DNA from 3 places in the Arthrobacter sp. MMS18-M83 genome. Region 3 is predicted to be linked to each of the others. Evidence: riboswitches for the same ligand, from Rfam matches in the RefSeq annotation. Region 3 holds a riboswitch; each other region holds the start of a gene.
What was found. Region 3 has a riboswitch for cyclic di-AMP ahead of OW521_RS10830 (hypothetical protein). Riboswitches for the same ligand answer to the same signal wherever they lie in the genome.
Positions count from the first base shown of each region.

Region 1 (2,244 bases), 420 kb from region 3:
ACGCCCGGTTGGGTGGGCTGCGGCGTGGCCGTCGATGGGCTGCTGGGCTGTACCGGCGGTTTCGGCTTCGATTGGCCAGGTGGCGTGTGCGAGGACGGGTCGGTCGGGGTGGGCGTCGGCGAGGCCGGATCGGTGGGGGTCGGGGTGACCGTGACCGGGGGATCCGGGCTGGGAGCCGGAGCGGGTTGCGCCGGTGTGGGAACGGCTGGCACCGGAGTAAGGCTTGGGGGCAGCGCTGATGGGACTACGGAGGGAACCCGAATGGAGACTGATGGTGCCCCCGCGCTCGACGGCTTGACGGCGGCGGGCCCTTGCTGCGGCCCTTGCGCTGGGTCCGCAGTAGTCTGACCGGCCTTGGCGCTCGGGGTAGCTGCCGAAGGTAGCGCTGCAGTGCTGGGGGAAGTGCTTGCCGTCGTGGAAGGAGTGCCGGACTGCGTGGAGCTCTGGTCCTGGGCGCGGGTTTCCTGGCCGAAGAAGGGCAACTCAAGAGCCTGGCTGACGGAAGCCGCCGCCAACAAGATGCCTAGGGCTCCTGTCACCACTGCCATTCGGTTGCTCATCGTCCGGATGGTCGCAGCCTTTTTGAGGACGGCGTGCGGTTCCCGGCTGAACGACGATCCGGCAGAGGACACCGGAGTGAAGCCTGCACGAGTTGCCGTTGGAAGGGCGGTTGTGGGTGCCTTCTGGGTTTCGGCGGGGGGTGCAACGGTCGAGATGACTGCGGTGGCGGGTTCCGGTTCAGCGGGAGCCGCGGGTGCCGCCGTCTTTGTTGCCACTATCGGAATAGCCGCGGTGGCGGGTTCGGGGGCGGTAGTTGGTTCCACCGCTGCGGGTGGAACCGCCGGAATGCTCGCGGTCTCGCTGGCTTGGGCTGCCCGTTTCCGCTCGGCCGCGCGGGCGGCCGCTCGCGTGGTGGGCGCCGCCGTCGTCGGGTTCGTCGGGGTGGTTGGTGCCGGCGTCGAAATTTCGGAAGCCGGTTCAGGGATGAACGGTCCACCGTCTTGGGCCCGACGGCGTCCGGTCGGTTTGGTGCGCTCGCGCGCCACTTGGGCACGGCGAGGCTGATCCATGGTTGGGGACATGGTGATTGCCTCTCAACGCCTTCGAGGTTAGCTGTCGGGTTCGGACGAGGCCGTCCGGCCGCGCATGGCGGCTTCACCCCAAGGGCCTGTGGAGAAGTAGGCCCGGAGACTCTGGGTCCCCCGTCTCTGCCGCACGTCTAGCGGAATCCGGGTTGCGGCAGAGCTCGGCGTCAGCCCGGAAGCGGCCCAGCTGGGGATTGGGTCGCCCCTCGACGCTACAACAGCCGACTAGAAAAGTCACATTTAGATAACGGGCCGGGCGACCGGTATTCCGCGGGATTTCGCGCGCGGATCTAGTTCCGCTGCGCTCCAGTTTGCCCGGCGATGAGTCCGGCGACATGTTCGGCGTCCCGGCCGACGCCACCCACAAGGCCCGAGGTCAGCCCGTATTGGAACGGCATGCCCACGAAGAACAGCCCCGGCAGTTGTTCCACGGCGCCCCGGCAGGTAAGCGGCCAGCCGTCCTCGTCCGCCGGAAGTCCTTGGATCCAGGCAAAGTCCGGTTGGTAGCCGGTCGCCCAGATCACGGTGGAGACTGGGAGTGTTTGGCCATCGTCCAGGAGCGGTTGGCCCCCATGGGTGCCCGTCAGGCGTGGCAGGCGGGTGACTGCCGCGGCGTCGAGCTCTTTTGTGGAGGCCCGGATCAGAGGCGCGCCGTGCTTGGTGAAGCCGACCGCAACCTTGCGGCCGATAGGAGTGGATCGGTTCATCACATTGTGGATGAAGAGCCACCAAAGCCCCCCGGCGTATCGCGTCACTGGACCCGGAACGTGGAACGGGGGAGTTCCGGCGATGTAGGTGCGGTGGCTGGATGCGAGCTCCAAGGCAATTTCGACGCCGGAAGTGCCGGAGCCGACCACCAGGACATCTCCGGGCGGAACTGAGTCCGGGTTGGCGTACTCCGCGCCGTGCAGTTGGTGAATGCCTGGGTCCAAGGCCTCCGCGAAGGCTGGAATCCTCGGGCGGGCATTCGGGCCCGTTGCAACAACCACGTTCTTGGCCAGGATCGGTCCGGAGCTTGACTGGACTCGGTATCGGCCGTCGTCGCGCTCGATTCCGGTGACCTGGACGCCATGACGCACCGGGAGGTTCCAGTTGCCGGCATACGCCTCGAGGTATTCGGCCATGGCGTCTTTGCTGGGAAAGGTGCCCCGGTTGGCGG
Region 1 is NZ_CP113343.1:2,721,805-2,724,048, forward strand. Features, by position in the region: gene OW521_RS12840 (hypothetical protein) at 1-1,082, opposite strand, end outside; cyclic di-AMP (ydaO/yuaA leader) riboswitch at 1,085-1,235, opposite strand; gene OW521_RS12845 (flavin-containing monooxygenase) at 1,376-2,244, opposite strand, start outside.
Region 1: another riboswitch for cyclic di-AMP. It lies ahead of OW521_RS12840 (hypothetical protein); the one in region 3 lies ahead of OW521_RS10830 (hypothetical protein).

Region 2 (2,244 bases), 310 kb from region 3:
CAGCATTCAGAACGAGTGTGCGCATGCACGTACCTCTTCACGGCCGCACCCGTCAGGGGCGCGAGGGCCGGCTGCCCTCTGCATGTACGGGCTGTGGATCGACATCACAAGAGTAAACACCCGGAGGCCAGATCAACGAATCCGTGGATGGGTTCCGGCGCTGCGTCGGGCAAAGTTCACGTACCGGACATGTGGCGGGAACTTTCAATTGTCCGGGAGCAGCGGCTGTTGACGCTGCCGCGCGCCCGGAATCGACCGCAGCAGACCGTGGGCACGAGATGTGGCACATGCTGGTTAAACAGAACATCCCCGCGGGCGGACCAGCGGGGATGTTCCTGTGAAACTGTTCAGCAGAAGCTATTTAGCCACCAACGCGGATGAAGACTGGACCGGAGCCGATGTTCACGCTGTACAAAGCAGTGGTGCCACCGTTCCAGCCGCCGTGGACGGCCATGCCGTTACCGACGTAAACAGCGATGTGGGCCTTGCCCATGCCGCCGTTCTGGTAGTAAACGAGGTCACCCGGCTGCGCTTCAGCAGCACTGACCGTGCGGCCGAGGGACAGGTAGTCTGCCGGCCAACCGTGGAAGTTGATGCCAACAGCGGCCAGGGAGTTCGAAGCCAGGGCGGTGCAGTCCTGGGCAACGCCAAGCTGCGCGTAAGCTGCGGCGGCAATTGCTGCGCCCTTGCCGCTGGCAACCTTTGTGGCGGGGGATACAGCGGCGGAAACGGAAAGCGTAGAGACACCCGTTGTTGCAGCCTTGGGAGCGGCAACAGCTTCCTGGACGGCAACCGGCGCTTCTACAACCGGAGCAGCTTCAGTGGAAACAGCCGGACGTTCGTACTTGATGGCGACGGAGGAGTCGGCCGCAATACTGGCTTGGGCGATGGACTGAACTTCCAGGGTGGAGGTCGCAGTGGACTCGCGGGGGACGTTGGTTTCGGCAGCGTTGGCCGCGATACCGCTAGTGAGAACCAGACCGGACGCAGCGGCGATAACTGCTGCCTGACGGCCTACACCACCGGCGTTGCTGCCGACGGTCTTAGCGATGACGGCAAGCGAGTTGGTCTTGGTGACCGCAGCGCGGTGGCGCGCAAGAGTAGTGCGTGAAGACACGTTAAGAGGCCTCTCCCTATGCCCGCGAGGTAAGCTGTCGGATTCGGATGGGAGTCATCCGGCCGCAATGCTTCCCGTAGGAAACAATTGCGACTTAACCCCAAGGTCATCGGTGAAGATGACCAAAAGTGGGTCCCCCGCCTCTGCCAGACGATGTTTTGCGAACGGAACCTCGGGCAGTGGCAGAGCTAGGCAATCCACCCGAGTGCATCAACTCTCTAAAAGTTGATGCGAGTTAGACGGTACAGGAGTTTTGGCTGAATGTCACATTCAGGTCACGGAGCGTGACAAGCATTCGAGAGACGTCCATCGGATTGGCTACAGCCAGCCCAAGGGATCAACGACGTCGCCGTTGACCATGACTTCAAAATGGAGGTGGCAGCCGGTGGAGGCGCCAGTGGTGCCGCTCAAAGCGATGACGTCGCCGCGGTTGACCGTTTGGCCCACCTGGACGTTGAACGAGGATAAGTGGTTGTACGTGGTTTCCAGGCCGTTGCCGTGGTCCACCACAATGCGGTTTCCGCCGCCATACGGGTGCCAGCCCGCAAACGTGACCTTGCCGGCTGCAGCCGCATGTACCTGCGTGCCGCACTGGGCCACGAAGTCCTGGCCACGGTGGAACTCCCCAAGGCCTCCCGTAATGGGGTTCACGCGGTAGCCGAACGGCGAAGCCGTGGCGAGGGTGTCCAGCGGAGCCCCCAGCGTGCCCTTCGAGGATGACGTCTTGATGCTGCCGACGGACTGCGCGCTCAGGAGCTGCTTAAGTTTGCTATCAGGATCCGCCGTAGTGGAAACGGCAGCTCGGCTGAAGTCGATGGTGGCATTGGCCGCAGCGGGAATCTCGGCCTGAGTGCCTGCCGAAGCCGTGGAAGCCTGGTTCGATTCCGCAGCGGCCGTCAATGCGCCAGTACCCGGCATGGCCACCGTCAGGATGAGGCCCGTGGCGGCGAGGGCCACGCCAGCCTTCTGTCCCGCACCGCTCGCGGCGGCGAAATCGGCCATTTGCCGCAAGGGGCCCTTGCGCCGGCGCACTTCGCGATGCGGATCGCGGGGCCGATCGTGCGCAATGACTTGCATGGTCCGCAGCTCAGCAGTAGGACCGGACGCGCGTCTGCGGCCCCTCGTGT
Region 2 is NZ_CP113343.1:1,998,971-2,001,214, forward strand. Features, by position in the region: gene OW521_RS09345 (HNH endonuclease) at 1-25, opposite strand, end outside; gene OW521_RS09350 (NlpC/P60 family protein) at 362-1,117, opposite strand; cyclic di-AMP (ydaO/yuaA leader) riboswitch at 1,123-1,290, opposite strand; gene OW521_RS09355 (M23 family metallopeptidase) at 1,436-2,244, opposite strand, start outside.
Region 2: another riboswitch for cyclic di-AMP. It lies ahead of OW521_RS09350 (NlpC/P60 family protein); the one in region 3 lies ahead of OW521_RS10830 (hypothetical protein).

Region 3 (2,244 bases):
CCGGAATCCTGTTGGCTCTTCCCCACGATGGCCACCCGGTTGATCGGACCCTTTCCAATGGCGGTTACCGGCTGGTTGCCACTGAAACTCCTTACGGCGATGTTGTCATCACAGGCCTGCCGCTCGCCTCGAAAGAGGATACCGAGGCCTCGCTCGTGTGGACCATGGTGCTGGTGTCCTTGGGCGGGCTGGTGCTCATTGGACTCGCGGGAACCGTGCTGATCCGCCGCACCATGCGTCCCCTGGAGCAACTCTCCGACGTCGCCACCAAAGTGTCGAAGCTTCCGCTCGACGCCGGCGAGGTGGCCCTCGCGGTGCGCGTCCCGGCGTCGGCTGCCCACCCCGGCACAGAGGTGGGCAGCGTCGGTCATGCTTTGAACCTCATGCTGGACAACGTCTCCAACGCGTTGGAGGCACGCCAGCAAAGCGAAACCAAGGTGCGCCAGTTCGTGGCCGATGCCTCGCACGAGCTGCGGACTCCGCTGACGGCGATCCGCGGCTACACCGAGCTGTTGCGCATGACGGAGACGTTCACCGAGGACGGCCGCAAGTCGCTGGGACGGGTCCAAAGCCAGTCCGAACGGATGACCACCCTCGTGGAGGACCTCCTTCTCTTGGCGCGGCTGGACGAAGGCAAGGCACCCGAGTTCACCGATGTGGACCTCACGCAGTTGGTGATCGAGACCGTGAGCGACGAGAAAGTCATGGCCCCCGAGCACATCTGGCAGCTCAGGCTCCCGGACGAGCCCCTCACGGTCCGCGGCGACTCGACGCAGCTCCACCAGGTCTTGGCCAATCTGCTCTCAAATGCCCGCAAGCACACTGAGGCGGGAACCACGGTAGTCACGGGAGTCATGCGCTCGGCCGATGGCAGCGCCGTTGTCACCGTGACCGACAACGGGCCCGGCATTCCGCCTGAATTCCAAGGCAGGATCTTCTCGCGCTTTGCCCGTGCCGACGCCGCTCGTTCCGGTTCCGAGGGCACGTCCGGGCTCGGCCTGTCGATTGTGGAATCGATCGTTCAGGCCCATGGAGGTACCGTCGAGGTGGCCTCGCGTCCCGGCCGGACGGAGTTTGCCGTGCGGCTTCCAGCGCTCAGGACCGCCACGGTTTGAAGGTCCGCCGAGAAGACCACGACGCCGGAGGGCGGCTAGCGCAAGTCGGCGCACCGGCGCCGTGATCTCCGTTACCTAAATGTGACTTAACCGGAGTCCTCCTGTACCGTCGAATGGGTGCGCGGGATCATTCCGGCCACCGCCGGGTAGGCGCCGAGCTCTGCCACTCCCCGGTGCCCAAACTCCAGGCAGAGACGGGGGACCCAGGTCTCCGGGCAAACGCTCATGTTGAGCCAGCCCTAGGGGTGAAGCCGTACCGCCACGATTTCTCAGTGGCCACGGCCGGATGACCTCATCCGAATCCGACAGCTAACTCCGCAGGCGTCGAGAGGCAATCACCATGTCTGATTCCAAGAATCAGTCGCGCCCTGTTGCGCGCCACCGAGGCGAAACTGCCCGGAAAAACAAGTCACGTTCCACCCTGAGGCGAGCCGCCGCAAACCTCGGCACCAGCCAGCGAATGGCAGTTGTTGCCGGCGTCGTCGCTGTGTTCCTCGGGGCAGGCGCCGCCACCCAGGCCGCCGACCAAGCCATCAATGCCCAGGACATGAGCCAGACGTCCGAATCGCGCGCCATTGCAGAGCAAAGCGCGACGCCGTCCGCCACCGCCACGCCGTCCGCGAGCGAAAGTGCCAAGCCGAGCACCGCTCCGACGCAGGCACCCGCTCCCGCTCCTGCCGCCGTCGCACCCCAGGCTGCGGCACCGGCCGCTCCCGTGGCACCGCCCGCTCCGGCAGCCCCGACTGTGCAGGTCGCCGTCAATGACCCTGCCGGCGCCCAGGCTTACGCCGCGAGCATGCTTTCCTCCTACGGGTGGGGCCAGGGCGAAATGTCCTCCTTGTTGACCTTGTGGAACAAGGAATCCGATTGGCGGACCACTGCCACCAACGCCTCGAGCGGCGCTTACGGCATTGTGCAGTCGCTGCCGGGCGAAAAGATGGCCTCCGAAGGCCCCGATTGGCAGACCAACTACCAGACCCAGATCCGCTGGGGCCTGAACTACATCAAGGAACGCTACGGATCCCCGTCTGCGGCCTGGGCCTTCCACTTGGCGCACAACTGGTACTAAGCGCACAAAATTCTTAGAGGTCCGCCCCTTCAGGGGGCGGACCTCTACTGCGTTAACCGG
Region 3 is NZ_CP113343.1:2,304,835-2,307,078, forward strand. Features, by position in the region: gene OW521_RS10825 (HAMP domain-containing sensor histidine kinase) at 1-1,115, shown strand, start outside; cyclic di-AMP (ydaO/yuaA leader) riboswitch at 1,280-1,453, shown strand; gene OW521_RS10830 (hypothetical protein) at 1,456-2,184, shown strand.